Regions from separate parts of the Methylobacterium sp. AC690 genome, predicted to be linked through region 3. Evidence: predicted binding sites of a transcription regulator. Region 3 holds the regulator's gene; each other region holds the start of a gene.
The links. Region 3 encodes LexA, which represses DNA repair genes until DNA is damaged. Its sites were predicted from a motif close to TGTTCNNNNTGTGTTCNG; they were not measured.
Positions count from the first base shown of each region.

Region 1 (3,474 bases), on a different contig from region 3:
CGCCTCAGCGCCGGGCGCAGAAGCCGACGAGCCCCTGGCTCTCGGTGGGGCAGGTCGCACTCAAGCTTCCGTCGGCTCCCGCCGTCACGATGGCGCTGCCCCCCTTCAGGCAGAGGGCCGAGGCCAGGATCTCGGTGCTCTCGCAGGTGATGCTGCAGCCGGAGGCCGGGCAGGTGTCCTGGCGCACCACCCGGAACGGCGATGCGGGTGCGGCGGCGGCCAGGGCGGCCTGACCGGCCTCGCCCTTCTGACCCGCCGGGCCGCGCTCGCCGGCCGCCCCCTTCGCGCCCGTCTCGCCCTTCGGTCCGGCATCCCCCTTCGGACCCGGCTCGCCCTTGAGACCCGTCTCGCCCTTGGGACCTGCCTCGCCCTTGGGACCTGCCTCGCCCTTGGGTCCGGCTTCCCCCTTGGGTCCGGTCTCGCCCCGGGGACCCGGCTCGCCCTTCGGTCCCTGGGGACCGGGCAGGCCGGCGACGCCCTGCGGGCCGGCGGGGCCGGTCTCGCCCCTGTCTCCCGCGTCTCCCTTCTGCCCCGTCTCGCCCTTCGGGCCGGGCTGGCCGGCAGGTCCGCAATTGGCGATGACCGCCTCGCGCTCGTCCTCGCCCGCCTTCAGGGTGGCGATGCAGTTGGTGGGCACGTAGGGCAGCCGGAAGACGAAGCGGCCCCGGCTGTCGGCGATGATCGAGATGTCCTCGTCGAGCACCACCACCGTGCCGGGCTTGCGCACGCTGCCGGAGATGCGGAGGTCGCCGTTCTCGAAGCGGGCATCGTAGACCTGGATCGGCTGCGACGCGACCTGGGGCCGGCGCACCTTGGACGCGGCCCGGGGCTCTTCGCCCCTGGGTTGGGCCGCCGTCTGCGCCGCGGCGGGGAGCCCTCCCGCGACGGTGATCAGGCCCGACAGGACCACGAGGGCACGAGCGAGACGCATGGAGTTCTCCCGGCTGATCCGCGTCTTGTGCGCGGCAGGTGAGGAGTGCTGCCCTGCCCTCGCCACAGGGTCAAGCGTGGCGCAAATGCCGGCCCGCGGGACGCCATCCACAGGCATCCACAGCCTTCCACAGGCCAAGTCCTTGAGCGGCGACGAAATTCCGAATCCCCCCGGAAACCGATTGAGTCTGTTCCTGTTTTGTTCTTAGCGTAGCGGGATGGAGCGGAGCCGATGAGACAGAGCCCTGAAGACCTTCCCGATGTGGAGACCGCGATGGCGTCGACGGACCACCCGGACGTGGGATCTCCGTCCCGGGACGCGGAGCCCGTGGATCTGGCCGCATTGCGCGACCTCGTGGCCGGGCACGGAGGGGGCTCGGTCCTCCGGGGTGCCCTGCCCTTCGGCATCCACGACGTCGATTCGCGCCTCGCGCAGGGTGGGCTCGCCCTCGGGCAGCTGCACGAGATCGCCCCCGACCAGGCGGGCGACGAGCCGGCGGCCCTCGGCTTTGCCCTGGCGCTGGTGGCGCGCCACCTCGCCCGCGTGCGGGGCGAGGCCCTGCTGGTGGTGGGCCAGGGCCACCCCCTCCCCTACGGCCACGGGCTCGCCGGCCTCGGCCTCGACCCGGGGCGGCTCCTGCTGTTCGAGGTCGCCAGCGACGGAGACGCCTACCGGGCCCTGGAGGAATCCCTACGCGCGCAGGGGCTGGCCGCCGTGGCGGGCCTCGTCGACGCCGCCCTGCCCCTGGCCCAGAGCCGGCGGCTCCACCTCGCGGCCGGGCGAACCGACCTGCTTCTCCTCGTCCTGCGGCCTCCCGAGGCGGAGAGCCCCAACGTGGCCGCGACCCGCTGGCGGATCGCCGCCGGCAAGGCCCTGCGCGACCGATTCGGCTGCATCGAGCGGCCGTGCTGGCAGGTGACCCTCGACCGAAGCCGCAACGGGCGGACCGGACATTGGCTTCTGGAGTGGGATCATGCCGCGCATCGTTTCGGTCTGGCTGGAGCATTGGCCGGTCACACGGTTGAGGCGGGCCCGGGCGCGGCCCTGTCCGACCGGCGCGTCCAGCGCTCGGGCTGACGGCGGCCGGGAAGACGGCACCCAGCAAGACCGCGCCCAGCAAGACCGCGCCCAGGACGACGGCGCTCACGGGGACGGCCCCCTGGTGGTGGCCGCGATGGAGGCCAACGGCCTGCGCTTGGTCGCGGTGGACGCCGCCGCCCGCGCCCTCGGCCTCGAGCCCGGCGAGACCCTCGCCCGGGCCCGGGCCCGGATCGGCACGCCCGTGGCCGTCCATCCCGCCGACCCGGAGGCCGATGAGGCCGCCCTGCATCGGCTCTGCCTCTGGGCCAAGCGCTACACCCCGGTCGTGGCGCCCTACGGTCCGGCAGAGGGCGCCGACGGCTTCTTCCTCGACATCGCGGGGGCGAGCCACCTCTTCGGAGGCGAGGCGCAGTTGCTGGCGGACCTCGCACGACGCCTGTGCGCGGGCGCGATTCCGGCCCGGATCGCCCTCGCGGACACGCCCGCCTGCGCCTTCGCCCTGGCGCGCCACGGCGGGGGTGGCCTCGTGGCGCCCGGATGCAACGGGGAGGCCCTGCAGGCCCTCCCGGTTTCCGCCCTGCGCCTCGATCCGGGCAAGGCGCAGGCCCTGGCCCGCCTCGGCCTGCGCCGGATCGGCGACCTCGCCGCCGCACCCCGGGCGCCCCTGGCCCGGCGCTTCGGCGAGACCCTGCTGCTGCGCCTCGACCAGGCCCTCGGCCGCCGGCCCGAGCCCCTCGTCTCGGCGGAGGACCCGCGCGACTTCGAGGCCCAGCGCGGCTTCCTCGAACCGATCGGGCAGCCGGAAACCATCGTCGCCACGGCCACGGGCCTGATGGAGCGGCTGGCGCCCCGGCTGGAGGCGGCCGGCCTCGGCGCCCGGGCGCTGCGGCTGTCCCTGACCCGCGTCGACGGGGTGGTGCGCACCCTCGACCTCGGGATGAGCCTGCCGAGCCGTTGCCCGGTCCAGCTCGCACGCCTGCTGACCCTGCGCCTCGATCGCCTCGGCCCGGCCCTCGATGCCGGCTTCGGCTTCGAGACCGTGGGCCTCGCCGTCACCGCCACGGGCACGATCGCGGCGCGTCAGGGCACGCTGGTGGAGACGCCCGCCGAGGGCGGAGGCGCCGAGCATCTGGGCGATGCCCTGCGCCAGCGCCTCGGCCGGCGGATGATGCGGCTCGGCTTCCGCGCGAGCCACCTGCCCGAGCGGGCCGACCTCGTGGAGCCCTGGCGGGCGGATCGCCCCACGCCGGCCGGCCGGTCCGATCCGGCGTCCCGGCCGCGCCTGCAGCCCCGGCCGCTGGTGCTGTTCAGCCGGGGCGAGGCCGCCGAGGACGTCATCGCCCTCGCCCCCGACGGGCCTCCGCACCGCTTCCGCTGGCGCCGGCGCCTGCACCGCGTCGCCCATGCGGACGGGCCCGAGCGCATCGCCGACGAGTGGTGGCGCGCGCCGGGTCCGCTCAGGGACTACTACGTGGTCGAGGACGAGGCCGGGCGCCGCCTCT
Region 1 is NZ_CEEDOX010000016.1:70,542-74,015, forward strand. Features, by position in the region: gene AC0IY1_RS18825 (collagen-like protein) at 5-931, opposite strand; gene AC0IY1_RS18830 (ImuA family protein) at 1,205-2,008, shown strand; gene AC0IY1_RS18835 (Y-family DNA polymerase) at 1,905-3,474, shown strand, end outside.
Region 1: the regulator LexA is predicted to act here: its motif matches at 1,120-1,137, upstream of AC0IY1_RS18830 (ImuA family protein).

Region 2 (3,474 bases), on a different contig from region 3:
GACTTCGGGATAGCCGAGGCGCAGCCGGGCAAGCCGCATGCGCTGGCGGATCAGGTCGGCATAGGCGCCGGTGCCGGTCATCCGCGTGCCGAAGGCGGCGTCATAGGCCTTGCCGCCCCGCGCAGCGCGGACCAGCGACATGACGTGGTGTTGCCGGCCCGGATAATGCTCGGCGAACCAGTCATTCACCAGGTCATCGAGCTCGAGCGGAAGGCGCAGGAGCACGTGGCTGGCCTCCTGGGCGCCGAGGGCACGGGCCTGACCGAGGATCGCCTCGAGCTCGTGGTCGTTGAGCGAGGGGATGATCGGCGCGGCAATGACCATCACGGGGATACCGGCCGCGCTCAATCGGCCGATCGCATCCAGGCGCTTTTGCGGATGCGGCGCCCGCGGCTCGAGCCGGCGCGCCAGGACGGGATCCAGGGTCGTCACCGAGATTGCGACTTTGACCAGACCATCCCGCGCGAGGTCGGTGAGGAGGTCGAGGTCGCGCACGACGAGGTTCGATTTCGTCACGATGCCGACCGGGTGGCGGAAACGCGCCAGCACCTCCAGCACCGCGCGGGTGACGCGATGCTCCCGTTCGATGGGCTGGTAGGGATCGGTGGCGGTGCCCAGGGCGATGGTAGCAGGGCGGTAACCCGGCGCCGACAGCTCCGCTTCGAGCAGGGCGCCGGCATTCACCTTCCGGAACAGCTTGGTCTCGAAATCCAGGCCCGGCGAGAGGCCGACATAGGCATGGTTCGGACGGGCGAAGCAGTAGACGCAGCCGTGCTCGCAGCCTCGATAGGGATTGATCGAGCGATCGAACGAGATGTCGGGCGAGGTGTTGCGGGTGATCAGCGTACGGGCATGCTCCGGCCTCACCTCGGTCCGCAAAGCGACCGCCTCCTCCTCTGCGGACCAGCCGTCGTCGAAGGATTCCCGGCGGGCCGCCTCATACCGTCCGCTCGGATTGGCCGTGGCACCCCGGCCCCGCCGCCCCGACGGCTGCGGCGTCGTCTCACCGAGACGTCGCGCCGCCTCGATGTCGGCGAATGATGAGCGGAAGGCGTCTGCAGGCATGGGCCGAGTTCATCCAGAGGGATTGGATGAGAACGTATCACGAACAAACGTCGGGACAGTTGCAGATATTTCAGGCAGAACGCCCGTCCCTCAGCATTTCTACCCGCCTGTTAGCATTGCGCCGCCGTGAGATGGCTTTGCGCAACGCAAAAATGCGGTATGCGCGCGCATGCTTTCGGCTCTCATCTCCGTGACCCGGCCTGCCGACCCCGAATCCGTCGATCAACTCGCCGACACGCTCGGCGCGCTGGTGGCCGGCGTCGCGGCGGGGCTCGTCGGCGATGCGGTGATCATCGTGCCAACCGCGAATACGACGATCGAGACCGTGGCCGAAGCGACCGGTGCGAAGGTCGTTCTGCGCGGACGCGGGTCGTCGCCGTGGTCGGCAGGGGCGAAGGTCGCACGCCGGGACTGGGTCCTTTGCCTGGAGGCCGGCGATATTCCCGCCGAGGGCTGGATCCGTCTTCTCGACCGCTTCATCGGGACGGCGCGGCCGGAGGTCTCGCTGGCACGCCTGCGCCGGCCCCATACCGGCCTGCCCACGCGCCTGGCTGCCCGGGGCGAGCGCGTCATCGGCGTGAACGCACCGCGTCCGGGCGATCTGGTGCGACGCGACCGCCTCCTCGCCGGACCGAAATTTATCCGCCGACTGAAGGCCCGCCCGCTCGCGGCGCGGCTCGACCGGGCCTGACCACCGCGGACAATCCCCAGTCGGTGTGAATCAGACCGAGATCGATGCGCCGCGACGCAGGTGCTCGTCGAGACGGGGCATGATCTCGACGAAGTTGCAGGGGCGATGGCGATAGTCCAGCTGCGCGGCGAGGATACCGTCCCAGGCGTCGCGACAGGCCCCGGGAGAGCCGGGCAGCACGAAGATGTAGGTGGCGTTCGCGACGCCGGCCGTCGCGCGCGACTGCAGGGTCGAGGTTCCGATCTTGTCGTAGGAGATGCGGTGGAAGACGGCCGAGAAGCCGTCCATGCGCTTCTCGAACAGCGGCTCGATCGCCTCGGGCGTCACGTCCCGACCGGTGAAGCCTGTGCCGCCCGTCGTGATGACGACGTCGACGGCCGGGTCCCGGCTCCAGTTCTCGACCTGTCCGCGGATCGCCGCCACTTCGTCGGGGACGATCGCGCGAGCGGCCAGGGTATGGCCCGCAGCCTCAAGGCGCTCGACGAGGGTGTCGCCGGAGCGGTCGTCCTCCGCGCTCCGGGTATCCGACACCGTGAGGACCGCGATGGCTAGCGGGATGAAGCTGCGGGTCTTGTCGGATGCGACCATCATGGAATGCCTTCAGCCGAGCGCGGGCGGGACATCAGCGATCTTACGCGAAAGCCCCGCCCCCCGACAGCGCGCCGGCTGCACCTCAGTTACGCGCTGCCCGGAACGTGTCGCAGGACTTCGTCTGTCCGCTGCGATAGCCGGTCATGAACCAGCGCATCCGCTGTTCGGACGAACCGTGGGTGAAGGAATCCGGCACCGCGTAGCCCTGCGACTGCTTCTGAAGCTTGTCGTCGCCGATGGCGCTCGCCGCCTGCATCGCCTCTTCGATGTCGCCCTGCTCCAGGGCATTGTACTTGTCGTTCGAGTTCTTGGCCCAGACGCCCGCGAGGCAGTCGGCCATGAGCTCGATGCGCACGGAGAGCTGGTTCGCTTCCGTCTTGCTCGACGCGTTCTGCTGGCGCCCCTGCACCTTGCCGAGAATCCCGAGCTCATCCTGTACGTGGTGCCCGACTTCGTGGGCAATGACGTAGGCGTAGGCGAAATCACCCTTCACGCCGAACTTCTGCTCCATCTCCTTGAAGAAGGAGGTGTCGAGATAGACCTTCTTGTCGATCGGGCAGTAGAACGGCCCCATCGCCGCTTGCGCAGAACCGCAGCCGCTGCGGGTGCCGCCGGTGTAGAGCACCATCGCGGTCGGCCGGTACTGGCGACCGGTCTGGTTCGGAAGGACCTCTTTCCACACGTCCTCGGTGTTGCCGAGGATCGCAGCGGCGAAGCGGCCGCTCTCGTCGGTCGGCTTGGTCTTGCGCTGAGTCTGGGTCTGCGGATCGACCTGCTCCTGGCGGGGGCGTCCGCTGCCGGACATCTGCTCGGCACCGCCGATCAAGACGGCCGGGTTGATGCCTGTGACCCAACCGATGATGCACAGGATCACGATGGTGCCGATGCCGAGGCCACCGGCTCCACCGCCGGGAAAGCCGAACCCACCGCCGCCGCCACCTTCGCCGCGCCGATCCTCGACATTGTCCGACGAGCGGAAATCTTCCCAGCGCATGATCTCGTTACACCTTGTCCGGCCACGCGGCGTCACACACGACCGCGTGAAGTAAGTCGTAGGCGCGGGATACGGTTCCGCTTGGGCGCTGGCCCTAGCGGGCTCAGGCCTTCCCGTCGAGAGCCGCGCGCAG
Region 2 is NZ_CEEDOX010000014.1:107,917-111,390, forward strand. Features, by position in the region: gene AC0IY1_RS17305 (PA0069 family radical SAM protein) at 1-1,065, opposite strand, end outside; gene AC0IY1_RS17310 (glycosyltransferase family protein) at 1,235-1,756, shown strand; gene moaB (molybdenum cofactor biosynthesis protein B) at 1,787-2,344, opposite strand; gene ypfJ (KPN_02809 family neutral zinc metallopeptidase) at 2,430-3,341, opposite strand; gene AC0IY1_RS17325 (uracil-DNA glycosylase) at 3,445-3,474, opposite strand, start outside.
Region 2: the regulator LexA is predicted to act here: its motif matches at 1,094-1,111, upstream of AC0IY1_RS17305 (PA0069 family radical SAM protein).

Region 3 (3,474 bases):
TCTTCGAGCGGGCCGACTGAGGGGTCCGATCGGTCCTCCCGGGAGGCGCGCCCTAGAGCACCGGAATGGCATCCGCCACGGTGATCCCGGCAGGGTCGATGCGGCAGCGATGGGCGTGCACCACGACGCCGGCGGCCCGAGCCGTCTGAAGCGCCCGGTCGAAGGCGGGATCGAGGTCCCGGGCGGCGTCGAAGCGATCCGCCCACATCTGCACCACGATGATGACCATGGCCCGTCCCCCGGCCTCGACGACGGCCGCGAGGTCCATCATGTGACGGGCGCTGCGGGCGGCGACGCAATCCGGGAATTCCGCGAGGCCGGGCCGGCGCATCAGGTGGCAGTTCTTCACCTCGACATGGCAGGGGGGCACCCCCTCCCCCGTGGCGAGGAAATCGACGCGGCTGGCCTGGGCGTAGCGGACTTCGGGGCGCAGGTTCGTGTAGCCGGCGAGGGACGGCAGGCCGCCGGCGGCGAAGGCCTCCGCCACCAGGGCGTTCGGCCGCATCGTGTTGATCCCGACCCATTGCCGGCCGCCGGGCAGGTCCGCGTCCACCAATTCCCATGAGAAGGGCAGCTTGCGCGTCGGGCTGCGGACGTCGGACAGCAGGGCGCGCGCGCCCGGCACGGCAAGTCCCAGCATCGCCCCCGGATTGGGACAATGGGCCGTGATCAGGGATCCATCGGCAAGCTGCAGATCGGCGAGAAAGCGCTTGTAGCGCCGCACCAGGCGCGCCTCGATCAGGGGCGAAGGGAAGCGCATCGCAGGTCCGGGGTGAGAAACAGGTTGATGCAGGTTCCCGTCGGCGGGGAATCAGGCCGTGGTGAGGCGCCCGGGCTGGTCAGTGCTGACCGGATGCGACAGACTTCGCGGGGCGCGCCCGGGTCGATGACCGGGAAAGCCGTTGTCCGTCCGCGAGGCCGCCATGTTTAATGTGTTCGATCTCCTTCAGGCGCAGGGGGGCGCCAGCGCGCAGGGTTTCGGACGGCAGTTCGGCTTGTCGCCGGAGCAGAGCCTGCGCGCGATGCAAGCCCTGCTCCCGGCCCTGACGATGGGGCTGCAGCGGAACGTCGCCCAGGATCCGACCGGCTTCGCGCACCTCTTCAACCTCGTTGGGCCTGCCGCGTCGAAGGCGTCGAGCGCCACGCCCCAGATGGACATGCTGGTCCAGCAACTCTTCGGCTCGCCCCACCTGAGCCAGGCGGTTCTGCAACAGGCCGCCACCGTCAGCGGCGTCGCGATGCCGGCCCTGAAGCAGATGCTGCCGATCATGGCGGGCATGGTGGTGGCGGGGATCGTCCACGTCATGATCAACCAGGCGCCCGCCGCAGCGCCGGCGCCGCGCGCCGAGGCGAACCCTTTCGGCTTCCCGCCCAATGCCTGGTCGGAGATGATGCAGGCGTTCCTGAAATCCGGCGGCAGTGCCCCGGAGCCCGCGGCGCCCGCGCCTCAGGCCCGGCCGCGTCCGGCGCGGCTCGCGGCCTCGCCCCGGCCCGAACCGGCCGCGCTGGACACGTCCTCCGCGGAAGCGCCCTTCGACATGATGCAGCAGATGTTTCAGGCGGGCCTGGAGGTACAACAGGAGAACGCCCGCGCGATGCAGCGCCTGTTCGATACCTTCTGGCACGATCCCCGCGACCCGACTGAGACGGGCGGCCACGGGCCCGGCGATCGGCCCAAGACAGGAGGCACCGGGCAGCGCTAGCCGAAGAAGGCATGTGCGGAGACGCGGGCAATCGACTGACCCGAGGCGTTGCTGTCGAACTCAGCACCGCGTTCCACAATCCCCATCGCGCCATTGGGTTGGGCAAGGTGCCTCTAGACAGGAACCCTTGCAGAACACTTACGGAACGTTTAACGTGTTCGTGGTTTGTTTCTGGTGCCGCCCGCCGCGATCCGTGGCCCTAACGAAGAGTGCCCCGCATGTTGACGCGTAAGCAGCTGGACCTGCTCCAGTTCATCCAGCTCCGGATGCGCGAGAGCGGCGTTCCCCCGTCGTTCGACGAGATGAAGGACGCTCTCGACCTGAAGTCGAAGTCGGGCATTCACCGCCTGATCACGGCCCTTGAGGAGCGCGGCTTTCTGCGCCGGCTGCCCAACCGGGCGCGGGCGATCGAGGTGATCCGGATGCCGGAGAGCCTGGGCGGGAACGCGGGTGCCCCGCGCACCGCACCGGCCCCCGAGGTTCGACGCTTCACGCCGAGCGTGGTCGAAGGCGGGAAAGGCAAGGGCCTGCCGGCCGGCGCATCGGTGTCCCGCCTGCCGACCACGCAAGCCACCGACGAGAGCGGTCGGGCGGTGACCATCCCGGTGATGGGTCGAATCGCGGCGGGTACGCCCATCTCGGCCATCCAGGAACAGAGCCATTCGGTGACGATGTCACCCGATTTCCTGGCCGGTGGCGAGCATTACGCCCTGGAGGTGCGCGGTGATTCGATGGTCGATGCCGGCATCCTCGACGGCGACCTGGTCGTGATCCGCAAGCAGGATACGGCCAATACGGGCGACATCATCGTGGCGCTCATCGACGACGAGGAAGCCACGCTGAAGCGCCTGCGCCGGCGCGGCTCGTCCATCGCCCTGGAAGCGGCGAACCCGGCCTATGAGACGCGGGTCCTCGGCCCGGATCGGGTGCAGATCCAGGGACGGCTCGTCAGCCTCGTGCGCCGCTACTGAGGGATTTCTCTGTTCGGTTGGTCACCGGCAGGATCCAACGGATCGTCGGTGCGCTCGGGGATCTCCGGTAGAGCCGTCGCCGACGGTGGCGACGGTTGCGGGTGTGGTCCCGTCTGTTCCGACGGCGGCGGTGGCGGGGTTGCACGCCATGGCACGACGTCGCCGGGATGCTTCGCGGTGACGAGGGTCGGCCCATCGCGGGTGAGGCGGATGGCGGTTGCGCCGTGCGATCCCAGGAAATCCCGGTCGACGACGATCGGCGCGGCACAGCCTGCGGGTGCGGATTGCCGGGTGATCAAGATCGTGGCCCGGGCGCAGTCCTCCCCGAGGGCGCGCTTGTCGGTGATCAACGCGAGCACGCGGCCGTCCGGTGTGGTCAGGGTACAACCCAGGCCATCGCAGCGTGAGCCCTGATACCCCGTGATGTCCTGCACCCTTCGGTCGTCGCCATCGGCCTTGAGCCATTGCGCCAGCACGAAGGGGGGCGGCCGTCCAAGGGTGGCGAGGCGCCCGTTGCGCTCGCGGACGGCTGCGCCTGCCCCCTCACGATCGATGTAGATGTCGTAGCGGTCCGGGGCGGCGGCACAGGCGAGGCCGATCGCTGCCGGGATGAGGCCGAGCCAGCGCAGCGAAGAGGCCGGAAGCGTCAGGACGATCAGGGCCACCGCCAGAAGGCCGAGGGCGCCCGTGCCGAAGGCCGGGACCACCACGACGGCGTGTCCGAAGCCCGCAATCCAGGTGGAGATGGCGAGCATCCCCCGCACCGCGAGGCCCATCGCCCACCAGACCGGCTGATCCAG
Region 3 is NZ_CEEDOX010000005.1:220,404-223,877, forward strand. Features, by position in the region: gene AC0IY1_RS08140 (FkbM family methyltransferase) at 1-20, shown strand, start outside; gene sfsA (DNA/RNA nuclease SfsA) at 53-760, opposite strand; gene AC0IY1_RS08150 (DUF937 domain-containing protein) at 924-1,703, shown strand; gene lexA (transcriptional repressor LexA) at 1,922-2,674, shown strand; gene AC0IY1_RS08160 (ComEC/Rec2 family competence protein) at 2,668-3,474, opposite strand, start outside.

Region 4 (3,474 bases), on a different contig from region 3:
TCCCCTGGTGGAGGGGCAGGCCTTCGCCTCGTCGCCCTATGGCGGCGCCGGCAGCGGCGTGCTGGTCCGCGGCATCCGGGGCGAGGACCTCGACAAGATCGGCGCCATCGCGAGCAACATCAAGGGCGGCAGCCTGGAGGGCTTCGACGACGGCTCGGGCGTCGCCATCGGCCGGCGCCTGGCCGAATCCCTCGGCGTCCAGGCCGGCGACCAGATCAACCTGCTGACCCCCAAGGGGGCCTCGACGCCGTTCGGCACGGCGCCGCGCACCAAGGGCTACACCATCAAGGCGATCTTCGAGATCGGCATGACCGAGTTCGACTCGACCTTCGTGTTCATGCCGCTCACCGAGTCCCAGGCCTTCTTCAACCGGGACGCCGATGTCAGCCTGATCGAGATCTACCTCGACAATGCCGAGGCGGTGGGCGCGATGCGGCCCGACCTCGAGATGGCGGCCGAGCGCCCGGTGCTCCTCACCGACTGGCGCCAGCGCAACCGAACCTTCTTCGGGGCGCTGGAGGTGGAGCGGAACGTCATGTTCCTGATCCTCAGCCTGATCGTCGTGGTGGCGACCCTGAACATCATCTCGGGGCTGATCCTGCTGGTGCGCGACAAGTCGAGCGACATCGCCATCCTGCGCACCATGGGGGCGACCCCCGGCACCATCATGCGGGTGTTCCTCATCAACGGGGCGCTGATCGGCGTGGTCGGGACCCTGAGCGGCCTGGGGCTGGGCATCCTGATCACGATGAACATCAAGGGGATCCAGCGGGTGCTGTTCCCCTCCGCCTGGGACCCCACGGTGCGCTTCCTGGCCGAGATCCCGGCCGAGATGAACGCCAACGAGATCACCGTGGTGGTCGTCACCTCCATCGCCCTGTCGCTGATCGCGACGCTGTATCCCTCGTGGCGCGCCGCCCGGCTCGATCCGGTGCAGGCCCTGCGCTACGGCTGAGGCCCGAACATCCATGACCACGAAAGCCGAGGCGCCCGGCGCGCAGCCGGTCCCGGCCCTGTTCTTCGCCAAGGTGGAGCGGCGCTACACCCAAGGGGCCGGCGACGGGGCCGGCGCCCTCGAAATCCTGCGCCAGGCGGATTTCGCGATCTGGCCGGGCGAGCTCGTCGCCCTGGTGGCCCCCTCGGGGGCCGGCAAGAGCACCCTGCTGCACCTCGCCGGCCTGCTGGAGCGCCCCGACGGCGGCGAGATCTATATCGGCGGCAGTCCGACGGCCGCGATGGGGGATGCCGAGCGCACCCGCCTGCGGCGCGAGGAGATGGGCTTCGTCTACCAGTTCCACCACCTCCTGCCGGAATTCTCGGCCCTGGAGAACGTGGTGATGCCGCAGCTCATCCGCGGGCTGTCCCAGCGCGAGGCCCGCGAACGGGCGAGCGAGCTGCTGAGCTTCCTCGGCCTGAAGGAGCGCCTCCTGCACCGGCCGGCCGAGCTCTCGGGCGGCGAGCAGCAGCGCGTCGCCATTGCGCGCGCGGTGGCCAACGGCCCGCGCCTGCTGCTCGCCGACGAGCCCACCGGCAACCTCGATCCGCACACCGCCGCCCACGTCTTCGGCATCCTGGTCTCGCTGGTCCGCGCCTCCGGCCTCGCCGCCCTGGTGGCCACCCACAACATGGATCTCGCCGCCCGCATGGACCGGCGCGTGACGATCCGGGACGGGCTGATCGAGCAGCTGCCCTGAGGGCGGGTGGGGGGGCTCCGCGCGGGCCATCCCTGCACTGGAGGGGCCGACGCCTCGCTTGAGCCCTCCCGGCCGATCCGCGACCCCGGGCCGGGGCGATGGAATTTACGCGACGTTAACGACGATCCGCCAGCGCGGAGACTTTCGCTTTACATAGAACAAAACAAGAACAAAACTCGGGGCGTCAACGAAAGGCGAGGCCCATGTTCAAGCGGATGATCCTGACGGGTGCGGTCGAGTTCATGGCCTTCGGGCTCCTGGCGATGTCCTTCGCCGCCTGGGCTGTCGCATTGGCGCCCTTGCGATAGCGTTGCGGCGGAGTCACAGGGGGCGCGCGGTCCACAGGGAAACGCGTCCGGGCGCCGGTTTCTCATGGATTGGAAACCACGACTCGGGCTGTTGGTCTCATGGCGCGCATCCTCCAGAATCCCCTGCTCAAAGACCCGGCTTACGTCCACCTTCACGTTCACTCGTCGTTCTCCCTGCTGGAAGGGGCCCTGAAGGTCGGCGACATCGTGAAGGCCGCCCTGGCCGACCGGCAGCCGGCCCTCGCGCTCACCGACACCAACAACCTGTTCGGGGCGCTGGAATTCTCCGAGAAGGCCGCCGGCGCCGGCATCCAGCCGATCGCCGGCCTCCAGCTCACCGTGGCCTTCGAGGCGCCCGATCCGATGGCGCGCGTCGGGCAGGGCCAGGCCGGCTGCGCCAACATCGTCGTGCTGGCGCAGGACGAGACCGGCTACGGCAACCTGCTGCGGCTGGCCAGCCGCGCCTATTTCGACGTCGCCCTGGGCGATGCCCCCCGCGTCAGCGTCGAGGCCCTGGCCGAGTCGAGCGCCGGCCTGATCGCCCTGACGGGCGGCTCCACCGGCCCCCTCGACAGCGCCCTGCGGCAGGGCCGGGCCGAGCTCGCCGCCGGTCGCCTGGCGCAGCTGCGCGGGGCCTTCGGCGAGGACAGGCTCTACGTCGAGATCCTGCGCCACGGCCTCGCCGACGAGCGCATGGTCGAGCGGGAATTGCTGCGCCTGGCGGACACGAACGGCCTCTCGGTGGTGGCCGCCAACGAGCCGTTCTTCGCCCGCGAGAGCGACTACGACGCCCACGACGCGCTCCTGGCGATCGCGGATGGCCGCCTCGTCTCGGACGACCGCCGCCGCAAGCTGACCCCCCGGCACGGCTTCAAGACCCGCGCCGAGATGGCCGCGCTCTTCACCGACCTGCCGGACGCCCTGAGCGCCACCGTCGAGATCGCCATGCGCTGCGCCTATCGCGTGCGCACCCGCAAGCCGATCCTGCCGAATTTCGGCGTCGTTGCCGCCCGCGACGCCACCGCCCCCGCGGCCACCCCCGACGTGGCGGCCGCGCCGCCCCTCGACGAGCCGGCGGAGCTGCGCCGGCAGGCGGAGGCCGGCCTCGAACTGCGCCTCGCCCAGCACGGCACCGCGCCCGGGATGTCCGAGCAGGTCTACCGCGACCGCCTCGCCTTCGAGCTCGACGTCATCGTGGGCATGAAGTTTCCCGGCTACTTCCTGATCGTGTCGGACTTCATCAAGTGGGCCAAGGACCACGACATCCCGGTGGGTCCGGGCCGCGGCTCCGGCGCCGGCTCCCTGGTGGCCTGGTCGCTCCTCATCACCGATCTCGACCCGCTCCGCTTCGGCCTGCTGTTCGAGCGCTTCCTGAATCCCGAGCGCGTCTCGATGCCGGATTTCGACATCGACTTCTGCGTCGAGGGCCGCGAGCGCGTGATCCAGTACGTGCAGCAGCGCTACGGCGAGCG
Region 4 is NZ_CEEDOX010000001.1:230,575-234,048, reverse strand. Features, by position in the region: gene AC0IY1_RS01120 (lipoprotein-releasing ABC transporter permease subunit) at 1-955, shown strand, start outside; gene AC0IY1_RS01115 (ABC transporter ATP-binding protein) at 969-1,694, shown strand; gene dnaE (DNA polymerase III subunit alpha) at 2,102-3,474, shown strand, end outside.
Region 4: the regulator LexA is predicted to act here: its motif matches at 1,849-1,866, upstream of dnaE (DNA polymerase III subunit alpha).